3 regions of the Spongiibacter tropicus DSM 19543 genome follow, and region 1 is predicted to be linked to each of the others. Evidence: predicted binding sites of a transcription regulator. Region 1 holds the regulator's gene; each other region holds the start of a gene.
The links. Region 1 encodes LexA, which represses DNA repair genes until DNA is damaged. Its sites were predicted from a motif close to ACTGTNTNTANANACAGT; they were not measured.

Region 1 (7,989 bases):
CTCGGCGACTTCCTGTTTTCACCGGAACGCGCCCGCAGTCATTTCGGTGTGCTGTCGGGCGGCGAACGCGCCCGAGTGCAGCTGGCCTGCCTGTTTACTCAGCCGGCTAACGTACTGGTGATGGATGAGCCGACCAACGATCTGGATATGGAAACACTGGAGCTGCTGGAAAGCCTGCTGGTGGAGTTTTCTGGCACCGTCTTGCTGGTCAGCCACGACCGGGCCTTTGTCGACAGCGTGGCGAGCAGTTGTTTGTTGTTTGAAGGCAATGGCCAGATCAGTGAGCACATCGGCGGTTACCGGGAAGTCGCTGCTTATCAGGCCCGGCAGGCCAAACAGCAACTGGGCACTGAAAAGAGCGCGGTGTCTGAGCAGAGCAGTACTGGTCCCAGGGCAGACGCGCCGGTAAAGACCGCGCCACGCAAGAAGTTGAGTTATAAAGATCAGCGGGAGTTGGATGCCTTACCAGAGCGTATTGAGACGCTGGAGGCGGAGTTGGAGTCGCTGGCAGAACTCAGCGCAAGTGCTGAGTTTTACCAGCAGGATGCCGACAGCATTGCCGATACCATGGCAAAGATGACCGCTTTGCAGGAAGAGCTGGACAGCAGCATGGAGCGCTGGTTAGCGCTCTCTGAATAAGCCGCTAGTCGTGCTCGCTACTGACGCGCACTGCGAGCACGTCGCATTTGGCGCCGTGTAGCACCGCATTGGCGGTGGACCCCAGCAGAAGTGCCAGTCCTTTGCGGCCGTGACTGCCGACAATAATCAGATCGCAGTCCAGCTCTTTGCATAGGTCGTGAATCTGGGCCTCGGGACGCCCGGTAAGCAGGTGAATCTTGTCGTCGGGGATGTCAAACTGCCCGGCGTATTTTTTCAGCGTCTCTTCGGCCTGTTGTTGAAGCTCTTCCTGAATGCCGGAAAAGTCCATGGGAATATCGCCGCCATATGCCAGGCTCAATGGTTCTACAACGTGAATCAGGTGAAGTTCGGCTTGGTGTTGCCGAGCCATTGCCGCCGCGCGCTTGACGACGGGAATGGCTTCGTCGGAAATGTCGACGGCGGTGAGAATACGCTGGTAATTGGCCATACAGCCTCCTTAAATCTAGCCAGTCGAAAAAAGGCTATTAACAACTATGCAGTTCGTGCTGTCCAGTGTGAGGCAGTTTTTTGAGGATAACCATGTTCTGGATCATCGCTTCGCTGGTTTTGGCATTCATGCTGGCCCCAATTCTCTGGATTGTGCCCAGCCCTCGGCAGCGCCGACAAATGCGTTTGCGCGAGCGTGCTCGGGAATTGGGCATTACCGTACAAATCGCCACATTCCCGCAAACCCGGCGCCAGCGAGTGAGAAAGGAAGAGGAATATCAGGGCTTGGCTTACTGCATGGCCTTGCCCAAGGCGCGTGCAGCAGAACGTTGGCGATTCTGGCTGGATGCAGCCGCTCGGGAGGGCGAGGAATTTACACCACCTGCCGCCATAGCGGCTGCGATGCAGCGCGTGGCTGGTGAACTGCCGAATGATTGCCGGGTCGTGGAAGCCGGAGGGCGAATGCTGCGGGTCTGGTGGCGCGAAGCCAATGCCGAGGTAGCAACCGTTGAGGCATTGGCGGATTTGATGAACCGAATGATCGACGAGGATTTTGCCGATGAACAGTGAATCGACGCTGGCGCCAGGCCGCTATCGCCACTATAAAGGAGGGGAGTACCGGGTTTACGGTGTGGCCCGTCACAGTGAAACTGAAGAGCAGTTGGTTGTTTACCGCCCACTTTATGGCGATGGTGACTTGTGGGTCCGCCCATTGTCCATGTTTACGGAAGCCGTGGAAATTGCAGGCAATACGCAGCCTCGATTTGCGTTGCTGGAAGCGGAAACGGCGGACATTGGTCACAACATCTCCTGATTGGCAGCGGGCTCGGCCTTGACCCATAGGGGTTGAACACTTATATATGTCGCCTCGCACGCTGGCGCGTCACACATTCGCATTTCGCAGATTAAGGGAAACATGGGCAAATCACTGGTAATTGTGGAGTCACCGGCCAAGGCCAAAACGATCAATAAGTATCTGGGATCGGATTTTGTGGTGAAATCCAGCGTTGGCCATATCCGCGATCTGCCCACCAGCGGTAGCGGCAGCAGCTCGGTTGATCCCAAGGAGCGCGCGAAAGCGGCTGCCTTGACCCGTAAAATGTCACCGGAAGAGAAAGCGCAGCATAAAAAGAAGAAGGCGCGTGAACAGCTGGTTGCACGAATGGGCGTTGATCCCGAGCATGGCTGGGAGGCGCGCTATGAAATTCTGCCCGGCAAGGAAAAGGTGGTCAGCGAACTGAAGAAATTGGCTGAAAAGGCCGACACCATCTACCTCGCGACGGACCTTGACCGCGAAGGAGAGGCCATTGCCTGGCATTTGCGTGAAGCCATTGGTGGTGATCAGACTCGCTACAAGCGAGTGGTGTTTAACGAAATTACCAAAAAGGCGATTCAGGACGCCTTTTCTCAGCCTACCGAACTCGATATCAACCGTGTGAACGCCCAGCAGGCGCGCCGTTTCCTCGACCGGGTGGTCGGGTATATGGTCTCGCCACTGTTGTGGGCAAAAATCGCTCGAGGGCTGAGCGCGGGACGGGTGCAATCAGTGGCCGTTCGTCTGATTGTTGAGCGCGAGAAAGAGATTCGGGCCTTTGTTCCCGAGGAATACTGGCAAATTCACACTGATAACAGCGCCGAGGCCGGCAGTCTGCGCCTGGAGGTGAAGAAGCAGGGCGATAATGCCTTCCGTCCCGGCAATGAGCAAAGTGCCATGGCGGCGGTCGAGGCCTTGCAAAAAGCCGATTACGCGGTAACCGGGCGCGAAGATAAACCCACGCGCAGCAAACCGGGAGCTCCCTTCATTACCTCCACCTTGCAACAGGCCGCCAGTACCCGCCTGGGCTTTGGTGTGAAGAAAACCATGATGCTGGCGCAGCGGCTCTACGAAGCTGGCTACATCACTTACATGCGTACAGACTCGACAAATTTGAGCAACGATGCCGTTGCCGCTTGCCGGGACTATATCAGTGAGCATTTTTCCGATCGTTACCTGCCGGACCAACCGCAGCGCTACTCCAGTAAAGAGGGGGCTCAGGAAGCTCACGAGGCGATTCGTCCCTCAGACGTCAACGTCGAGCCCACTCAGCTCTCGGGCATGGAGCGGGACGCAGAGCGCTTGTATACCCTGATCTGGCGGCAGTTTGTGGCTTGTCAGATGGCGCCTGCGGAATTCACCAGTACGTCGATTATCGTTAAGGCGGGCGACTTTGAATTGCGTACCCGCGGGCGCGTCGTTCGATTTGACGGCTTTATGAAAGTGCAGCCTCCCGCGGCCAGTAAAAAGGAAGAAGATCAGGAGTTGCCCGATGTGAAGGTGGGTGACGCATTGCAGTTGGTCAAGGTTGACCCCAGCCAGCACTTCACCAAACCGGCACCGCGCTATACCGAAGCGGCCCTTGTCAAAGAGCTGGAAAAACGCGGTATAGGTCGTCCGTCAACCTATGCGGCGATTATTTCCACGATTCAGGATCGCGGTTACGTCAAGGTGGAAAACCGTCGCTTCTATGCAGAGAAGATGGGCGATATCGTCACCGACCGTCTCGTTGAAAGTTTCAGTAACCTCCTCGATTACAGTTTTACCGCACGCATGGAAGAGTCGCTGGACAGCGTCGCTTCCGGTGATCGTAACTGGAAAGCGCTGCTGGACGACTTTTACACGGCGTTCACGGAAAGCCTGGAAAAGGCCGGAGATGACGACGGTGGCATGCGCAGCAATCAGCCTACCGAAACAGATATCTCCTGTCCGAAGTGCGGTCGCAATATGCAAATTCGTACGGCGAGTACCGGCGTGTTTCTGGGCTGCTCGGGCTATTCACTGCCGCCAAAGGAGCGTTGCAAACAGACCATCAATCTCGTTCCTGGCGAGGAATTTGTGCGCATCGATGCGGATGACGACGAGGCGGAATCCCGCGTACTGCGCAGTATGCATCGTTGCAAGATCTGTAACACGGCAATGGAAAGCTACTTGATCGATGAGCAGCGCAAGCTGCACATCTGTGGCAACAACCCGGATTGCAGTGGCTACGAGGTCGAGCGCGGCACCTTCAAAGTGAAGGGCTATGACGGTCCGGTCATCGAGTGTGATAAATGCGGGGCCGATATGCAGCTGAAAACCGGCCGTTTCGGCAAGTATTTTGGCTGTACCAATGAGAACTGCAAGAATACCCGCAAATTGCTGCGCAATGGGGAGGCCGCGCCGCCGAAAATGGACCCTGTGTCCATGCCCGAATTGCGCTGTGAAAAAGTGGATGATCACTACGTGTTGCGCGATGGGGCGTCAGGGCTGTTCCTCGCCGCCAGCGGTTTCCCCAAGAATCGGGAGACCCGGGCGCCTCTGGTAAAAGAAATCCTCCCTCATCAGGCGGAAATTGACCCCAAATACAACTTCCTGTTCTCGGCGCCTGCTGAGGACGACGAAGGTCGCGATACGGTGATTCGCTACAGCCGTAAGACGAAAGAGCAGTACGTACAGTCAGAAGTTGAGGGAAAACCCAGCGGTTGGTCAGCCTTTTATGAAGGCGGGAAATGGGTGGCGAGAGTCAAAGCGAAAAAGACCAGCCGTAAGACATCAGACAAATAGGGCGGGACAGCATGTCGTCAGAAACCTACCGAGGGCAATGCAACCTCCATCTGTTTCTTGCCCGACAGTATTTGAACCAACTGACCGAGGGCAGTCGGGAAGAGTGGGGAGGGCATTTCCATCGGGCTTGTCTTGAATCCTGTCTCTGGCAACTGCGGCTGGCTTACGAGAGCCATTTAGCGGATTTGCTATTCCAGCAACCCCGGTTTCAGCAGGCGATTCCTATCGGTCGTTATTCGGCCCGCGTCCTCTCATCAGGTGAGCATCCGCCGGAAATAGCGGAACTGGCTGACAGGGAAAGCCATGACGCGCGACTCAAATGGGTATTGGAATACGCGTTTATCAATGCGCCCTCTGCGGTGCAGGCATCTTCCGGCGCACTTATTGCTTCTTCTCGCGGTGAGGATGACTCGCTGCAACGGAGCTGGGAGGCCCTGGAGTTCCTGAGTGATACCGTGAACCGGCATCGGGCGACGCTGCAGGAATACTGATTGGCCGGAGATAGGCTGCCTTTGTTACACTACCGGTCAACCCCGTTGTTCGGGCAAGATCGACTCAAGGGATATTCTGTGCTGTCTTATTTAGAACTGGTTGAATTGGCAAATGGCGATATTGTGCTGCAGCGCTCTGAGGGCGATGAGCAGCCGTTGGTGACCATTCGCTTTTCTGATGAGACCCGCAAGCAGATTCCGGGCTCATGCCTGGAGCTGGCCAGGGTTATGGTGCAGGCGGGGCTGGAAGCCGCGCAGATCATCAGCGATGACGTGGAAGATGATGTCGATGATGATGAAGACGCCATTGACGGCGTGTTGCCTCAATCTAAAACCGTGCATTGAGCACGGTTTCCTTTCTGTATACGTTCAATTAATCCTGTAAGTGGATTACCAGACATTCGGCCTGACCTGCCTTTGCAGCTTGGGTTAGCAGTTGTCGCTCGGCAGCTCCCAGTGAGCCTTTCAGTAACACCGCGACGGTGTGGCTCTTTCCGCGCTCAAGGGCACGAGCAGCGATATTGCAGAGGCTGCCTTCATTTACAACGACTTGCAGGATGCGCTGTCCTCGTTCAGGGCTGTTGGCGTCCAGTAGCGGTTTGACCGGCCGATCTGCAACCCAGCAAAGCCAGCGCGGATCGGTGCTCCCGCAGAGCTGGCCCAGCATGGCGGACAGCAGAGTGCGCGACAGTTGCGCCTGGCTGCTAAGGGTGATTTCCGTAATGTGCGCGTTGTCAGCCGGGTGCTGCTGATCAAAAAGAGGGCGTTGTTCAAAAGCCATGTTCAGTTTCCTCGACGCAATACGCCTACGCTCAGGCCTTCGATAGCAAAGTCCTGTTCACGCAGGTCAACTTCAATGGGGGCGTAGTCCGGGTTTTCCGCAATTAACAGCAAGCGGTGGTTACTTTTCTCTTTCTGCAGGCGCTTAACGGTAACTTCGTCACCGATTCTCGCGACAATAATCTGCCCGTTATGGGCAACGGGAGTGCGGTGAACGGCGAGGAGGTCGTTCTCGAAGATGCCCGCATTGATCATGCTGTCACCGCGAACACGAAGGAAATAGTCTGCAGCCGGGGTAAACAAATTTGGCGAGATGGCGCAGTGATCTTCGATGTGCTCCTCCGCGAGGATAGGGCTACCTGCTGCCACTTGACCCACAATGGGGATGCCGAGTTCTTCCGGAAGACGGATGCCACGAGAAGCGCCGGGAATGATTTCAATGGCGCCTTTTCTCGCCAGTGCCTTGAGATGTTCTTCCGCCGCATTGGGCGAGCGGAACCCCAGCTCCTTGGCAATATCTGCCCGCGTCGGAGGGTAGCCTGTGTCTTCAATATGGCTTTTGATAAGTTCGAGAACCTGAGCTTGTCTGGCAGTTAGCTTTTCCATAATCGCGGTCTGGTTATCTATACAGTAACTGTGAGTATATACAGTATTTTATCCAGTGCAAGCGCTGCCCTGTATTTTCTGAAGCGAGGGTATGGTGTGAAGAGGCCCGCCCCAGTAAAGCCGTGGGCGGGCAGAGGGGGGAGAGGGTTTCAGTAGTCGTCAAAAAGGCCGTTGACGACGTCAGTTTCTATTTCGTGTAAGGGGTTGCAGAGTTGTTCCGGTATTAAGCCGTCGCCCCAGTCGCGGTAGTCGTCGTCGCTGAGCTCAAAGGCATTACGCCAGTCCTCGGGTTCTTCGATACTCTGCAGGGCGAGCTGTCGCCAACTCTCCAGATCATATTCGCAAATCTCGCCATCAATCATTTGCACTTCGATGGTGTGTTCCCGGTCGTCGATCGCAACGACTTCAAACTGCTGGTCAGTTTCAAGGTCTTTGTACCAGCTGCCAACTTGAGGAGCTATGCTCGCCATAACGCTTGCCTCCTTTCTTCGACTTTTGCACCAAGCTATCACTTCCCCTTGGGGTGTCCAGTCGGTATTTGCGCGTCGATAACCGTGGTTTCTCCTTAGTGAATTATTGGATGCATGGCGAAATCCAAGCGCTTTCAGAGGGATGGCTACCTAAGTTAAACTGCTTTTCCCATTTTGACCGCGCTTTTTTAGTGCAGCCAGCTATAACGGACGCGGTCATAACAAATAATCTGTCTAGCGCGGAGGAACTGCGGTGCTGTCTCAGGACTGGCTAAAGGGTGTGGAGTTTTCTAATTACCCATGGCTTACAGAAGTCTTTATCGTCGTCTTGATCATGCTGACGGCCAACTTATTCGTCGGACGACTGCTCAATAAGCTGGCGGAGAAATTTGCCAGAACGCACAACCTCTGGGACGACGCCTTGTTGCTGGCGTCTCGCAAGCCACTAATTCTGATGATTTGGGTCGTTGGTGCCAGTCACGTACTGGAGATTATTGGCGAAAGTACGGATGCGGATATCTTTTCGGCGCTACAGCCCTTCCGCGCGGTAGCGGTAATGGCGATTCTTGGCTGGTTTTTGGTCAAGCTGGTTCGAGAGATAGAAACAGGGATTCTGTCGCGGGAATATGGCGACGACGATGAGCCCATCGACCAGACAACCGTCATGGCGCTCGGCAAGCTGGTGCGCAGCGCGGTGATTATCGTCGTAGTGCTGATGATTCTGCAGAACCTTGGCTACAGTATCTCCGGGGTGTTGGCCTTTGGGGGTATCGGCGGGATCGCGGTGGGCTTTGCCGCCAAGGATTTGCTGGCGAATTTCTTCGGTGGGTTGATGGTGTATCTCGATCGCCCGTTTTCTGTCGGAGACTGGATTCGGTCCCCCGACAAGAATATTGAGGGGACAGTGGAAAATATCGGCTGGCGGCAAACCCGCATACGGACCTTTGATCAGCGTCCGCTTTATGTGCCGAATGCC
Region 2 (7,989 bases), on a different contig from region 1:
TACACGCTCGCCCTCAGCGCAAAACATCACCGTGTGATCGCCCACAATATCGCCCGCACGCACCGTGGCAAAGCCGATAGTGTCGCGCTCACGCGCACCGGTCTGACCTTCGCGTCCGTAAACCGCCACCTTATCAAGGTCACGCCCCAGCGCATCGGCAACAACCTGCCCCATGCTGAGCGCCGTACCCGAAGGTGCGTCAACTTTGTGACGATGGTGCGCCTCGTACACTTCGATATCGACGTCATCACCCATCACCCGCGCGGCCATATCCAACAGCTTGAAGCACAGATTCACACCGGTGCTGAAGTTAGAGGCCTGACAGACCGCAATGGACGCAATCGCCGTATCCAGCTCAGCTTTTTGGGTGGCATCAAAGCCAGTAGTACCAATCACCATCCCCTTACCTGCGCTGGCACAAGCCTTGGCATTCGCCAGCGTCGCCAGCGGCGCGGTGAAATCGATCAGCACATCAAAGCTGGCCAATACCTCATTAATATCTCCAACCACCGATACGCCACAGGCACCAATACCTGCCAGCTCGCCGGCATCGGCACCGATAAGGCTGCTCTCAGGCCGTTCAATCGCCGCCGCCAGCTCACAACCCTCTGCCAGCGAAATTGCCTCGATCAGGGTTTTGCCCATTCGGCCAGCCGCGCCGGTTACCGCAATTTTTACACTCATGTCTGTTCCACTTTATCTGCATGCGGCGCCCGCTCCGGCTCTTCAACCGTCACCCTCGCCATGTCTTTAACACTCATCTCGGCAAGCGCATCATTCACTGCCTGATCTATCGATTTGCGCACCTCCGCCACGGCACCGGGCTCGCTGCGCGGGCGCACACGAATAATGCCGTCACCCCCCTCTTTGCGCACCGCCTCCAGCACCTCGCGCACGGTGACTTTTTCCAGCGGCGCATTGGGCAGGTATCTCGGTGGATCTTCACTGTTCTCGGTGATCAAGCCCGCCGTGCGCAGGGCGCGCAAAACGCGGGTCACACCCTGAATCTGCACACGCAGGCGCGCCACGAACTCCGACGCACTCAGCGGCCGACGCCCTTCGTAATAGCGCTGCGCCAGCACCGTCATAATGCCGAGAGCGAGATCCTCCTGCTGACGAATACTCATATCGCCACTGCGCCGCGAGGGGACGACATATTCCGGATGTTGCACATAAAAAGCAACACTGCTGCCCACCAGCAGGATCAGCCAGCTTATATAGACCCACATCATGAACAGAATCAGAATCGCAAAGCCCGAGTAGATCGCATAGGTACCACTGTCACTGGCGGAGACCACCACGCTGCCAAAGCCCCAGCCCAGACTCTGGAACAGCACGCCCGAAACGACACCCGCCACCAAGCCCGCCCGCAGGGTGACCCGCGTATTGGGGATAAACATATAAAAGAAGGTAAAGGCGCAGATGATCATCAGATAGGGCGCCGCCGCGGTCAAAAACGACACCAGTATGGCTATCGGCGGCAGCTGCTCACTTACCTGCTGAACAGCGCCACCACTGAGCACACTGGCCGACAGACCGATGGCCGAAAACACCAACAGCGGCCCGATCAGCATCACACTGCCATAGTCGGCCACACGCCGCCCGATGCTGCGGTGCTGCTCCAGGCGCCAGATATGGTTGAAGGTTGCCTCAATCTTCTGGATCAGCGAGATGGCCGTATAAAACAGCAGGGCAATACCGAAGGTGCCGAGCACGCCGATTTTGACGTTGTCGATAAAACCGATGATCTTCTCGGTAATCTCAACACCCTTGTCGCCCATCGGCGCCAGAAATTGCAGCATGATGGGCTCGAGCTGCTTGTTGTGCATACCAAAGGCTTTCAGCACCGAGAAGCTCACCGCCAATAGCGGCACCATCGACAATAGCGTGGTGTATACCAGACTCATGGCGCGCAGCGTCAGCTCACCTTTGGCAAGATCATCCAGCACCACATACAGGTAGCGCAGCAGGTAGATCAGCCGCTTTCGCCAAAAACTGTAGGCCGCCACTTCCGGCGCCCAAAGACGCTCCGCGACAAAACGGTTGAGGGTTTTATCCATAAAACGGGTGCCCGAGCTGAATCAAAGGCTTTCAGGATGGAGAAAAATGCAGGGCAAGTCGAGAGGGGCAAGCCCCTCCCGCCTCAGAGCTTCATATCGTCGATGAAATCTTTCACGCCATCGAACCAGCTTTTCTTGCGCGGCGACTGTTTGTCATCACCTTCCAGGCTCGCATGGAATTCCTGCAGCAACTCTTTTTGACGCTTGTTCAGCGACACAGGTGTTTCCACCACAACCTTGCAGATCAGATCGCCGGTACTGCCACCACGCACCGGCGTGATGCCCTTACCGCGCAGGCGGAAAGACTTGCCAGTTTGGGTTTCGGCGGGAATCTTCAGCTTCACACGACCATCGAGCGTCGGCACATCCAGCTCACCACCCAATGCCGCATCCGCAAAGCCGATCGGCACTTCGCAGTGCAGGTGTTTGCCATCGCGCTTGAAGATCGGGTGCGGACGCACCGCGATCTGCACATAGAGATCCCCTGCCGGACCACCGTCAGGACTGGCCTCGCCCTCGCCACTGAGGCGAATGCGGTCACCAGTATCCACACCGGCTGGCACTTTCACCGACAGCGTCTTGGTCTCTTCCACCCGGCCCTGACCATGACAGTCAGAACAGGGGTCAGAAATAATGGTGCCGGTACCGCGACAGTTTGGACAGGTTTGCTGCACAGCAAAGAAGCCCTGCTGCATCCGCACCTGCCCGACACCATTACAGGCGCCACAAGTCAGCGGCGTAGACCCTTTCTTGGCACCACTGCCGTCACAGGTCTTACAGGCAACCAAAGTAGGAATGCGGATTTTCGCAGTAGTGCCGCGCACCGCCTGCTCCAGATCCACTTCCAAGGTGTAGCGCAAATCCGCACCGCGCTGTGGGCCACGCTGACGACCACCGCCGCCACCGAAAATATCACCAAAGACGTCGCCGAAAATATCGCTAAATCCGGCACCACCGCCGCCACCAAAACCGCCGGCGCCCGCGCCAACACCTTCGTGACCAAAGCGATCATAAGCCGCGCGCTTTTCTTTATCGGAGAGCACTTCGTAGGCCTCGGTGGCCTCCTTGAAGATATCCTCTGCTTTCGGGTCATCCGGGTTGCGGTCCGGGTGATTCTTCATGGCGATGCGACGATAGGCCTTTTTAATTTCCTTTTCGTCAGCGCTTCGCTCCACGCCCAGAATTTCGTAGTAATCGCGTTTTGACATCGTTTCGTTTCACGCTTTATCTGCGGCGGGGACAGCGCTCACACGCAGCCCGCCGCCAGATTAAAATTTCACCGACAAGACACGCGAAACGGGAGTTGGCGAAACGCCGCGCAAACCTGCTGCTTTCAGCGTCCTCCGTCTCCCGTTCGCGGCAAACCCGGCGGGGCATCGCCCCGCGCAGTTTTACTTCTTGTCGTCGTCCTTCACTTCCTCAAACTCGGCGTCGACCACATCGTCTGCCGCATTGCCGGCCTCAGCCTGCTCAGCGCCACCGGCTGCTTCAGCCTGCGCCGCCTGCTCAGCGTACATTTTCTGTGCCAGGCTGCCAGAGGCCTCGGTCAGTTCCTTGGTCGCCGCCTCAATAGCGTCGACGTCGTCACCTTTAATGACCTCATCAACCTTGCTCAGCGCCGCCTCAATGGCAGACTTCTCTTCATCACTGGCTTTGTCGCCAGCTTCTTCGAGCGTCTTGCGCGTCGCATTGGCCAGACCTTCAGCAGTATTGCGAGCGGTAACCAGCGCTTCGAACTTCTTGTCCGCTTCAGCGTTGGCTTCGGCGTCGCGCACCATTTGCTCGATCTCGTCCTCATTCAGACCGCTGGAAGCGGTGATGCGGATCGACTGCTCTTTGCCGGTCGCCTTGTCTTTCGCCGATACATTCAGAATACCGTTGGCGTCGATATCGAAGGTCACTTCGATTTGCGGCAGACCACGCGGCGCGGGCGGAATATCGGCCAGATCGAAACGGCCCAGCGACTTGTTCGCCGCCGCCTGCTTGCGCTCACCCTGAACCACGTGGATGGTCACCGCCGTCTGGTTATCTTCAGCCGTTGAGAACACCTGCGACTTCTTGGTCGGAATCGTGGTGTTCTTCTCAATCAGCGGCGTCGCTACGCCGCCCATCGTTTCGATACCCAGCGTCAGCGGGGTAACGTCCAGCAGCAATACGTCTTTCACGTCACCAGACAGTACCGCACCTTGCAGAGCCGCACCCATGGCAACCGCCTCATCGGGGTTCACATCTTTGCGCGGCTCTTTACCGAAGAATTCCGTCACCTTGGTCTGAACCAGCGGCATACGAGTCTGACCGCCGACCAGAATCACTTCATCGACTTCACTGGTGCTCAGACCCGCGTCGTCCAGCGCCGTCTTCATCGGCTCCAGCGAACGCTTAACCAGATCTTCAACCAGCGACTCCAGCTTGGCGCGACTCAACTTCACCACCAAGTGTTTGGGACCGGTCGCATCTGCCGTGATGTAAGGCAGGTTCACCTCAGTCTGCTGACTGGAAGACAGCTCGATCTTGGCCTTCTCCGCCGCCTCTTTCAGGCGCTGAACCGCCAGCGAATCGCCTTTCAGGTCGATGCCATTTTCTTTCTTGAACTCTTCCGCCAGGTAGTCGATCAGGCGCAGGTCAAAATCTTCACCACCCAGGAAGGTGTCGCCGTTGGTCGCCAGCACTTCAAACTGGTGCTCGCCATCCACCTCGGCAATCTCAATGATGGAGATATCGAAGGTACCACCACCCAGGTCGTATACGGCCACGGTGCGATCGCCCTTGGCCTTGTCCATACCGTAGGCCAGTGCAGCCGCCGTTGGCTCGTTGATAATCCGCTTTACTTCCAGACCGGCAATGCGGCCCGCGTCTTTGGTGGCCTGACGCTGAGAGTCGTTGAAGTAAGCCGGTACAGTGATAACCGCCTCGGTGATTTTCTCACCCAGATAGTCTTCAGCCGTCTTCTTCATTTTCTTCAGCACTTCCGCAGAAATCTGCGGGGGCGCCAGCTTCTCGCCTTTAACTTCCACCCAGGCATCGCCGTTGTCGGCTTTGCTGATGGTGTAAGGCACCATTTTGATGTCTTTCTGTACAACATCATCCTCAAAACGGCGGCCAATCAGGCGCTTCACCGCATACAGGGTGTTGTTGGGGTTGGTCACCGCCTGACGCTTGGCGCTCTGACCAACCAGAATCTCATTGTCGTCGGTGTAGGCGACGATAGACGGCGTGGTGCGCGCACCTTCCGCGTTTTCAATAACCTTGACCTTGTCGCCATCCATGACGGCAACGCAGGAGTTGGTGGTCCCCAGGTCAATACCGATAATCTTGCCCATAATTGTTACTCCGCATTCGCTGTTTACTGCGCGGGGCGCTTCGCCCCAAAACTGTGTTCTTGCCGTAGATATTGGCCCTTTTCACGACTTTTCAAGGGCACGGCGTGCATTTATGCAAATATTTACGTGGCTTATTCGCCCTTGGCGACCACCACCATCGCGGCGCGCAACAGTCGGCCGTTCAGGGTGTAGCCTTTCTGCATCACATCAATCACCGTGTTGGGTTCAACACTGGGATTGGGCACCATGGCCATCGCCTCGTGAAACTCGGGATCAAAGGGCTGCCCAGTCGGATCAATCGCCTCAACATTGTGACGCGCCAGCGCGTCCTGCAAGGCTTTGCGCGTCAGCTCCACGCCTTCAACGAGCGGCTTCAGCGTTTCGTTTTCCACATCGGCGGCAGCCAGTGCACGCTCGAGGTTATCGGCCACACCCAGCATGTCGCCAGCGAACTTCTCCAGCGCAAACTTGCGCGCGTTCTCGGCGTCTTTCTCGGCGCGACGGCGCACATTCTGCGCTTCGGCCGCAGCGCGCAGGGCCTGCTCTTTGGCATCGGCCGCCTCCTGACGAGCCGCGTCCAGTTGCGCCTGCAGATCATCCCCGGCCTCGGCCTCTGCACCGCTATCAGTCACCTGCTCCTGAAGCTCTTCTTCCGATACCTGAGCCTTATCCTGTTCTTCCGCCACGTTCGCAGCCTCCTGTCTTTCAAATCTGCGGCCCTGCCGCCTGTAATAGTGTGCGACCCCGCGGGATCGAGCTGGCTCGACAATGGGGCCGACCGCCGCATTTTCAAGGGCAGGAAGAAAATTTCACGCGTCACCCGCCAGAACTATTGAGCCACCCGAGCCAACTACTGTATAAATAACCAGACATCAAAACCCAAACACCCAACCCACGGGAGCCACGCCATGCTGGTTCACTTGAGCATCAGCAACTTCGCCATCACCGAATCACTGGAAGTCGAGTTACAACCGGGCATGACCGTACTGACCGGGGAAACCGGCGCGGGCAAGTCGATCATGCTCGACGCGCTGGGGCTGACACTGGGCGATCGCACCGATAGCGGCGTGGTGCGGGCGGGCGCAGAGCGGGCAGACATTCACGCCGAATTCGACATCAGCCAGATTCCCCGCGCCCGCCAGTGGCTGCAGGAACGGGAACTGCTGGCCGGCGATGAATGCCGACTCCGCCGGGTGATTACCAAAGAGGGTCGCTCGCGCGCCTACATCAACGGCCAGCCCGCCACAGTGCAGGACGTTCGCGAACTGGGCGAACTGCTCATCGACATCCACAGCCAGCACGCCCATCAATCGCTGCTGAAAAAACCGTATCAGCGCGAACTGCTGGACGCCTTTGCCGGCGCCACTGAACTCTGCAGCGCACTGAGTGACGACTGCAGCCACTATCAAAAACTCAATAAGCGGCTCACCCAACTGGAAAGCCAGCTCGACGAGCAGAGCGCTCAGGAACAACTGCTGCGTTACCAACTGGAAGAGCTCGACCGACTGGCCATTCAGCCGGGAGAAGTCGAAGAACTGGAAATCGAGCAGAAACAGCTCGCCAATGCCGAACAGATCCTGTCCACCAACCATCACAGCCTCGCGCTCTGCCGAGAGGGTGAAGTGAATGCCATGGGCATTCTTCAACAGGCCCTGTCGTCGCTGACAGGCTGCCAGCACGGCCACCCGTCACAGGAAGCCGCCATTTCCCTGTTGGAAAGCGCCCGCATCCAGATTGAGGAGGCCGCCAGCGAACTGCAACGCGTTACCGACGAAACCGAGCTGGACCCACAACGCCTGCAGCAAGTGGAAGAGCGTCTCGACGCCATCTATCAGACCGCCCGCAAACACCGCATTCAACCGGAAGAGCTGCCGGGACTGCAGGAATCACTGCAAGAGCAGCTCGACACGCTGGATGCCACCGACGAAAAACTCGACGCCCTGCGCAGTGAGCGCGACACCGCCCTGGCGAACTATCGCAAGAAAGCTGAAAAGCTCAGCAAGCAACGGCGCAGTGCGGCCGCAAAAATGAAGAAAAGTATCGAGGCAAAACTCAGCGAACTGGCCATGAAACACTGCCAGATCGAGTTTGCCATTACCCCACTCGACAGCGACCAGCCCCATAACCACGGCAACGAAGATATTGAGATTCTGATCCGCAGCAACCCCAATGCCGCCATGGGGCCGCTGCATAAAATCGCCTCCGGCGGCGAGCTGTCGCGTATCAGCCTGGCCATTCAGGTAGTGACGGCGCAGGTTGCCACCGTGCCCACCGTGGTTTTCGACGAGGTGGACGTAGGCATTGGCGGCGCTACCGCAGAAATTGTCGGGCAGTTGCTGCACGACCTCGGCTCACGCAGCCAGGTATTGTGCGTGACTCATCAGGCACAGGTCGCCAGCCAGGGCGATCAGCATATTCTCGTGCAGAAAACCGGCGATAAGAACAGCGTGCGTACCGAGCTGCACGCGCTGGGCGATGACCAGAAAATTGAGGAAATTGCCCGGATGCTGGGCGGGATTGCGATTACCGAAAACACCTTGGCTCACGCGAGAGAAATGCTGGCGACGCGCCACTGAGCGAGGCGCCAGCATCGAGACACGGTGTCGGCA
Region 3 (7,989 bases), on a different contig from region 1:
TCCCCGGTGGCGGCTTCAACCAAGGCTTTCAAACATTTGTGGGTGCCTTTGCTGGGCTCGACCCTGACAACGGTACTGACTTTTATGCCGGTTGCCTTGATGCCCGGTGCTTCCGGTGAGTTTGTAGGTCCCCTGGCCAATTCGGTGATCTTTGCGCTGTTCGGCAGCTGGTTGATTTCATTGTTTATCATTGCTCCCGTGGCAGGCAGGCTGCTGGCGGCAGAGCATCGTCCCGGTATATCTGCGGGATCACTGGATCGCAGCTTCAGGAAATTTCTCAGTCGCTGTCTGGCAATGCCGCGCCGGGCCGCTTTGCTTTGCTGTACCTTGCCGCTGGCAGGGTTCATGCTGGCCCAGCAGTTGCCGGAGCAATTCTTTCCTCCGTCTGATCGCGACATGATCGATATAGAGGTGTACCTGCCTGCGGGCTCCAGCATTGCGGCAACGCGTCGTGCAGCGGAGCGCATGAGCGAAGTTATTGAAGCGCATGAAGAAGTTGAAGAACTGCACTGGTTTATTGGTCGCAGCGCGCCCTCGTTTTATTACAATCTCTTGGATAACCGCGATGGCACGCCCCATTATGCCCAGGCGATGACGCGTGTGAGCGATCCGGCGGCAGCAAACCGACTGGTCGGGCAACTGCAGCGGGAGCTGGATAATGCTTTCCCCGAGTATCAGCCGATTATTCGTCGTCTGGGGCAGGGGCCGCCGACGGTTGCCCCGGTTGAGCTGCGCTTATACGGCGCCGATCTGGAGCAGCTTCGCCGCCTGGGTGACGAGCTTCGCGCTATTGCGTTGAAGACCGAGAGTGTTGTCCACGTGCGCAACTCGCTTGGGGAACGAGTGCCCAAACTGTGGCTGGATGTGGAAGAGAGCGAGGCTCAGCGTAGCCAGGTAGGCTTGAGAGACTTATCCTCACTGCTGGCTGCCAGCGTCGACGGTATTGTCAGTAGCAGCTTGCTGGATGGCAGTGAACAGTTGCCTGTGAGGGTTTCCGGTGATGGCGTTCAGGAAACCAGCGTTGACCGTTTCCTGTCTTTCCCACTGATATTGCCGACCGGCGCCAGGCCGCTGTCGGCGATTGCGGATGTGCGGCTGGAGTCGGCGCAGGCACAGATTACTCGTCGCGATGGGCGGCGGGTGAACAAGGTAGAAATATATATCCGCGATGGCGTATTGCCGGCCAAGGTATTGGCCGCTGTTCGCAGCGCATTGGATGCTGAAAACTTTGCTGTCCCTGCCGGTTATGAACTGGAGGTTGGTGGTGAAGCGGAGAGCCGCAATAGCGCGGTGGGCAAGCTGCTCAGCAGTGTGGGCATTATTGTAGTGCTGCTAGTCGTTACGGTAGTCATGGCCTTTGACTCATTCCGCCTGTCGGCGCTGGTCTTTATCGTCGCGATTCAATCTGCCGGGCTGGGTATGCTCAGCCTCTGGTTAGGTTCATATCCCTTCGGCTTCACGGCCATTATCGGTCTGATGGGCTTGATGGGGCTCGCAGTAAATGCGGCGATTGTCATTTTGACAGAGTTGAAAGCCTCGCCATTGGCGATGGCGGGAAATCGCAATGAGATTGTGAATACCGTTGCGGCCTGTACCCGCCACATCAGCTCGACAACCATTACCACGGTGGCTGGCCTGGTGCCGTTGCTGATTGCCGAGGGGACGTTCTGGCCACCGTTTGCTGTGGTGTTGGCAGGGGGGACGGTGCTGGCTACGATTCTGTCGCTGGTGTTTGTGCCGTCAGCATTTCTAGTGCTGCGTCGCCCCTACCTGATGAAATACTTCCCGCACCTTGCTGATCGCGAAGAGCAGGGCAGTCAGCGTTCATAGGGGTACGGAGCGAAGTGAAATGCCCCGCTGGAAGCGGGGCATTACGATTCAGGCAAGTTTGCGTACGGTATCGCTGGTCACGGCGCTATTGATGTCGTCCAGTGCTTCAACTTTCCCCTTGCAGGCTTGCATCAGCAGCTCTTTGTTACGAGATAGAAGAATACCGAAATCTTCGGCCTGAGCGTCGTCTATGCCGGAAATCTCCCGCTGCAACAAGGCAGTAAATTGCTCTGCCAGCTCCAGCATCTTATCGTGGGCATCTGCTTCTTTCTTACTGTCGAACATCGTGTTGTCCCGGTCACACATCCACTTGGCTATAACCGCCATGCTTCACCTCTGATTGCGTTTGAGATTTCAAAATACTGTATGTAAATACAGTATTTATTGCAAGGAGATTTTATCTGCGCAAGCCTGTCAGGCATAAAAAAAGCCGCCCGAAGGCGGCTTCTCTGCGACAGATCGCAAATCGCTTAAGCAGAAACCTCGGTGATTTCCACTGCGGCGATGCGAGCGCCTTCTTCGGCACCTTTCTGGAAGGACTCGATCTGATCGAAGTTCATGTAGCGGTAAACTTCCGCGGACATGCTGTTCAGATCTTTGGCGTATTCCATGTACTCGGCAGGCGTCGGCAACTTACCAACGATGGCACCAACGGCGGCCAGCTCGGCAGAGGTCAGGTAGACGTTTGCGCCGGTACCCAGACGGTTGGGGAAGTTGCGCGTGGAGGTCGACAGCACGGTTGCACCGTCGGCGACACGCGCCTGGTTACCCATACACAGCGAGCAGCCTGGCATTTCCATGCGTGCACCGGCTGCACCGAAGATGTTGTAGTAACCTTCTTCCATCAGCGTGTGCTGGTCCATTTTCGTCGGCGGTGACAGCCACAGACGGGTCGACAGGTTGCCTTTATGCGCATCCAGCAGTTTGCCGGCCGCACGGAAGTGACCGATGTTGGTCATGCAGCTACCGATGAACACTTCGTCAACCTTGTCGCCAGCCACTTCTGACAGCAGTTTGGCGTCGTCGGGATCGTTCGGGCAGCAGACCACAGGCTCGTTCAACTGGTCGAGGTCGATTTCGATAACCGCTGCGTATTCCGCGTCGGCGTCGGCCTGCAACAGGCTCGGATTGGCCAGCCACTCTTCCATCTTCTTGGCGCGACGCTCGAGAGTACGCGGATCGCCATAGCCTTCGCTGACCATCCAGCGCAGCAGGGTGATGTTGGAGCGCAGGTATTCAGAGATTTCCTCAACACCTTGCTTGATGGTACAGCCTGCCGCAGAGCGCTCAGCAGAAGCATCTGAGAGTTCAAAGGCCTGCTCAACGGTCAGACCTTCCAAGCCTTCGATTTCGAGAATACGGCCAGAGAAGATGTTCTTCTTACCTTTCTTCTCAACAGTCAGATGACCGTCTTGGATCGCCTGGTAGGGGATGGCATGAACCAGATCGCGCAGGGTGATACCGGGCTGCATTTTGCCTTTGAAACGAACCAGAACAGATTCGGGCATATCCAGTGGCATGACGCCGGTCGCTGCTGCGAACGCAACCAGACCGGAACCCGCGGGGAAAGAAATACCCATCGGGAAGCGGGTGTGCGAGTCACCACCAGTACCTACGGTGTCGGGCAGCAGCATGCGGTTCAGCCAGCTGTGGATGATGCCGTCACCGGGACGCAGAGATACACCGCCACGAGTCATGATGAAATCGGGCAGGGTGTGCTGGGTGTCGATATCCACGGGCTTGGGGTATGCGGCTGTGTGGCAGAACGACTGCATGGTTAGGTCGGCAGAGAAGCCGAGGCAGGCCAGGTCTTTCAGTTCGTCGCGAGTCATCGGACCAGTGGTGTCCTGAGAACCCACGGTGGTCATTTTCGGCTCACAGTAGGTGCCGGGGCGAACGCCTTGGCCTTCAGGCAGACCACAGGCGCGGCCAACCATTTTCTGTGCCAAGGTGAAGCCTTTGCCGGTGTCTTCCGGTTGCGCCGGTACTCGGAACAAGTCAGAGGTGGGCAGACCCAGAGATTCGCGGGCCTTGGCAGTCAGGCCTCGGCCGATAATCAGGTTGATACGGCCGCCAGCGCGTACTTCGTCCAGCAGTACATCGGACTTCAGCTCGAAAGTGCTGACGGTTTCGCCGGTTTCAACATTTTTGATTACGCCGTCGTAGGGACGGATTTCGATCACGTCGCCCATATTCAGCTGTTCTACATCGGCTTCGAAAACCAGTGCACCTGCGTCTTCCATGGTGTTGTAGAAGATCGGTGCAACTTTACCGCCGATACAAACACCGCCGCCGCGCTTGTTGGGCACGCCGGGGATATCATCGCCGAAGAACCACAGCACAGAGTTAGTGGCAGATTTACGTGAAGAGCCCGTGCCCACAACGTCGCCAACCATTGCGATGGGGTGGCCTTTTTTCTGCAGTTCTTCAATTTGCTTGAGGGGGCCGATTTGACCGGGTTGGTCAGGCGTCAGGCCGTCGCGCTCCATTTTGTACATTGCCAGCGCGTGCAGCGGAATGTCGGGACGCGACCAGGCATCGGGAGCGGGAGACAGGTCATCGGTATTGGTTTCACCGGTAACTTTGAAGACCGTTTTAACAATGCTTTCCGGCACGTCGTCACGCTTGGTGAACCACTCGCCGTCGGCCCAGCTTTGCATGACCGCTTTAGCGTGCTCGTTGCCCGCTTTGGCTTTTTCTTCCACATCGTGGAAAGCATCGAACATCAGCAGGGTGTGCTTGAGCTCTTCGGCGGCCAGAGGAGCCAGAGCCGCGTCGTCGAGCAGATCGACCAGCGTTGCGATGTTGTAACCACCGTGCATATTGCCCAGCAGTTTAACGGCTTCTTCCTTGGAAATAAGAGGGCTGCTTGCTTCGCCTTTAACAAGGGCAGACAGGAAGCCTGCTTTTACATAGGCGGCTTCGTCAACACCCGGTGGTACGCGGTTGGAAATCAGGTCGAGCAGCGTGGCTTCCTCACCGGCGGGTGGGTTTTTCAGCAGTTCAACCAAACCGGCGACCTGCTCAGCGTTCAGGGGCTTGGGGACAATACCCTGCGCTGCGCGCTCCTCAACATGCTTGCGATAGGCTTCTAGCACAATTAACTCCTCTCTTCAGTTTCGGTACCCGTAGTCCGGGATCGCCGGAGGCCGGGGCTATCGATGCCCGTCATCGATGCGAAATGGGGTGGCAAGTATACTTAAAAACCCTACTCAGGTTAAGGTTTGCCGGAACGCTCGAAGGGCTTGTCTGAGGCGGTGGTCTCACTTACCCTTTGCGGCTGCGGTAAATCCCACTGGAGTGTCTTTTGTCTGATCTGCTTGGCCGTGTGGCAACCCCCTGTATCGGCGTATGTTCGACGGGTATCGGCGATGATGTCTGCCGGGGCTGTAAGCGTTTTTGCCACGAGGTGATTAACTGGAACAGCTACAGTCAGGAGCAAAAGCGCAGTATCGATCAGCGCCTGGACCGTTTTCTGGTACAGGTAATGGAAGACAAATTGCACATTGTGAATGCCGAATTGCTGGCCTGGCAGTTGGATGTGCAGCGGGTGCGTTATCCCGCGCAGAAAGCGCCGCATATCTGGTTGTTTCAATTACTGCGGGCCGGGGCAGGGCAGATTCAGGAGCCGCGCCAATACGGCTTTCTGGTCGATGCGGCCTGGCAGGACCAAAGCCTGTTGCAGATCCGCGAGGCCATTGATCGTGAGTTTTACCTGCTCTCGCAAGCTCACTACGAGCGCTATATCGGGCGCTATATTCAAAAACAGGAAGGCTGAGCCCGTGCGTGGACACTGGTATACTCGCGCCCTCTTTTAATCTGTACTTCCCTCAGGCACCGGTGTTATGGCAATCGATATTTCCGAAGTTCTCGATTTTCTCCCCTGCGAAACGCCGCAAGCGTGGGTAGATGCCGCTCTAGAACACCCGGAAGAGCTGTTGATTGATCACGCCAACTGTGAAAAGAAGGCGGCGGGAACGGCCCTTAATCTGATGTTTCGCTACGTCGATAAGCTGGATTTGCTCAATAAAATGTCGCGGCTGGCCCGCGAGGAACTGCGGCATTTCGAGCAGGTACTGGCGATTATGAAAAAGCGTGGCGTGGAATACAGGCATGTGTCGTCGTCTCGCTATGCCAATGGTCTGCGCGAGTTGGCGCGCAGCAGTGATCCGGGCAAGCTGATTGATATTCTGATTTGTGGCGCACTGATTGAGGCGCGCAGCTGCGAACGTTTTGCCAAAATTGCGCCCCATTTGGACGATGAGCTGCGAGATTTTTATCTGTCGCTGCTGAAGTCGGAGTCTCGGCACTTCAAAGACTATCTGACCCTGGCTGCAGCCTATGCCGGAGAGCCGATTGACGAGCGGGTTGCGGTTTTTCGGCAGCGAGAGCAGGAGCTGATTGAGTCGGCAGACACGGCATTCCGCTTTCACAGTGGGCCGCCGTGCGCGGCCTGATTTGCCTAGCCTGAATTTGCCTAGAGTAGCGCTTCACGCTGTTTGGTCGCTGTTGGCGTCGATCGGGAAATGGCGCAGTTCGAGTTTGTCCGGTGTGCTTTCCAGTACCCAGCCGCGCTGATCCCAATCGCCCAGCACGATTCTTTCGCCGGGTTTGCCGTCCAGTGCCAGTGCATGGCGGGCAGGGCGGTGAGTGTGTCCATGAATAAGCCGGTGGCAGTTATGTTGACGCAGTTGCTCCAGTACTTCTGCCGGAGTGACATCCATAATGTCTTCGGCCTTGTTGCTATTGGCCTCACTGCTGGCCATTCGCAATTGCTTTGCCAGCGCTCTACGTTCGTTCAGCGATTTGCTCAGAACCTGTTGCTGCCAAGCGGGGGAGCGGGCCATTTCCCGAAACTGCATATACTCGGCGTCGCCGGTACACAGGCTGTCGCCGTGCATTAATAGTGTCGCTTCGCCGTCCAGTTCAATAATCGTTGGATCGCTCAGCAGTGTGGCGCCGACGTTGTCACAAAAATCCTGTCCCACCAGAAAGTCGCGATTGCCGCGCATAAAGTACAGGGCACAGCCGCGGTCGCTCAGGGTTTTGAGGGCCTGTTTGACGTTGCTAATCAGTGGGCTGCTGTCGTCATCACCAATCCAGCTCTCGAAAAAGTCGCCGAGAATGTACAGCGCATCGGCGTTGGCAGCGTCGTGCTTCAGGAAATGGAAAAACGCCCGGCTGATGGCCGGGCGCTCCTCTTCCAGATGCAAGTCTGAAATAAACAGACAGCGCATGACTTAGTCTTGCCATTCCGCTTTTTCGATGATGACGTCTTCGGCGGGCACATCTTGGTGGCCGGCGGCGCTGGTGGTACGAACACCTTTAATTTGGTTGATCACGTCCATGCCGTCGGTGACTTTACCAAATACCGCGTAACCCCAGCCTTGCATGGTTTTGCCGCTGTGGTTCAGGAAGTCATTGTCTTTTACGTTGATGAAGAACTGCGCGCTGGCAGAGTGCGGGTCCATGGTGCGGGCCATGGCCAGCGTGCCGAGGTCGTTTTTCAGGCCGTTGTCGGCTTCGTTTTCAATCGGCTCGCGGGTGGCTTTCTGTTTCATGCCGGGCTCGAAGCCGCCGCCTTGAATCATGAAGCCGTCGATCACGCGGTGAAAAATGGTGCCATCATAGAAGCCTTCTTCGACGTATTGCTTGAAGTTTTCGGCGGTCTTGGGCGCCTTGTCGAAGTCCAGTTCAATTTTGATGTCGCCAAAATTTGTTTTAAAGATAACCATTTGCGTCGATCTCGCTTATAAGCAGAATGTAAAGCCGCTATAATACGGCTTTTGCTCTGGCGGCGAAACCGAGTGGCGTTCCGCGCGCACTCCAGGCCCCGGAACATGGCAATTCTGACGCGTCCCTTCCCCGGCGGATGGGCTGAACCAAAAGAGAACCACGATTCAATGAGTGAGCACGACGTCGCCGGTAATAACTTCCTGCGTACCCTGATTCGAAAGGATATTGAGGCCGGGCGCCTCACGGGTGAGCTGGTTACCCGCTTTCCCCCGGAGCCCAATGGCTTTCTGCATATTGGACATGCCAAGTCCATCTGCTTGAATTTCGGTCTGGCCGAACAGTTTGAGGGGCGCTGCCATCTGCGCTTTGACGACACCAATCCGGCCAAGGAAGAGCAGGCGTATATCGACGCCATCCAAGAGG

Region 2: a site for LexA is predicted at 6,233-6,250, ahead of recN (DNA repair protein RecN). Genes of this name have one in related genera too.
Region 3: a site for LexA is predicted at 2,192-2,209, ahead of G411_RS0101705 (YebG family protein). Genes of this name have one in related genera too.

The regions. Positions count from the first base shown of each region.
Region 1 covers NZ_ATUS01000004.1:93,435-101,423, forward strand. The annotation lists gene G411_RS0115270 (ATP-binding cassette domain-containing protein) at 1-639, shown strand, start outside; gene G411_RS0115275 (universal stress protein) at 644-1,087, opposite strand; gene G411_RS0115280 (hypothetical protein) at 1,180-1,656, shown strand; gene G411_RS0115285 (DUF1653 domain-containing protein) at 1,646-1,900, shown strand; gene topA (type I DNA topoisomerase) at 2,003-4,666, shown strand; gene G411_RS0115295 (hypothetical protein) at 4,678-5,157, shown strand; gene G411_RS20785 (hypothetical protein) at 5,236-5,502, shown strand; gene G411_RS0115305 (hypothetical protein) at 5,531-5,938, opposite strand; gene lexA (transcriptional repressor LexA) at 5,941-6,543, opposite strand; gene G411_RS0115315 (DUF6763 family protein) at 6,693-7,013, opposite strand; gene G411_RS20790 (mechanosensitive ion channel family protein) at 7,348-7,989, shown strand, end outside.
Region 2 covers NZ_ATUS01000001.1:1,561,580-1,569,568, forward strand. The annotation lists gene dapB (4-hydroxy-tetrahydrodipicolinate reductase) at 1-684, opposite strand, end outside; gene G411_RS0107325 (YhjD/YihY/BrkB family envelope integrity protein) at 681-2,060, opposite strand; gene dnaJ (molecular chaperone DnaJ) at 2,144-3,268, opposite strand; gene dnaK (molecular chaperone DnaK) at 3,452-5,380, opposite strand; gene grpE (nucleotide exchange factor GrpE) at 5,512-6,066, opposite strand; gene recN (DNA repair protein RecN) at 6,289-7,956, shown strand.
Region 3 covers NZ_ATUS01000001.1:326,155-334,143, reverse strand. The annotation lists gene G411_RS18950 (efflux RND transporter permease subunit) at 1-1,830, shown strand, start outside; gene G411_RS0101705 (YebG family protein) at 1,879-2,157, opposite strand; gene acnB (bifunctional aconitate hydratase 2/2-methylisocitrate dehydratase) at 2,301-4,928, opposite strand; gene G411_RS0101695 (DUF1289 domain-containing protein) at 5,138-5,608, shown strand; gene G411_RS0101690 (MiaE family protein) at 5,676-6,287, shown strand; gene G411_RS0101685 (UDP-2,3-diacylglucosamine diphosphatase) at 6,321-7,067, opposite strand; gene G411_RS0101680 (peptidylprolyl isomerase) at 7,071-7,565, opposite strand; gene G411_RS0101675 (glutamine--tRNA ligase/YqeY domain fusion protein) at 7,734-7,989, shown strand, end outside.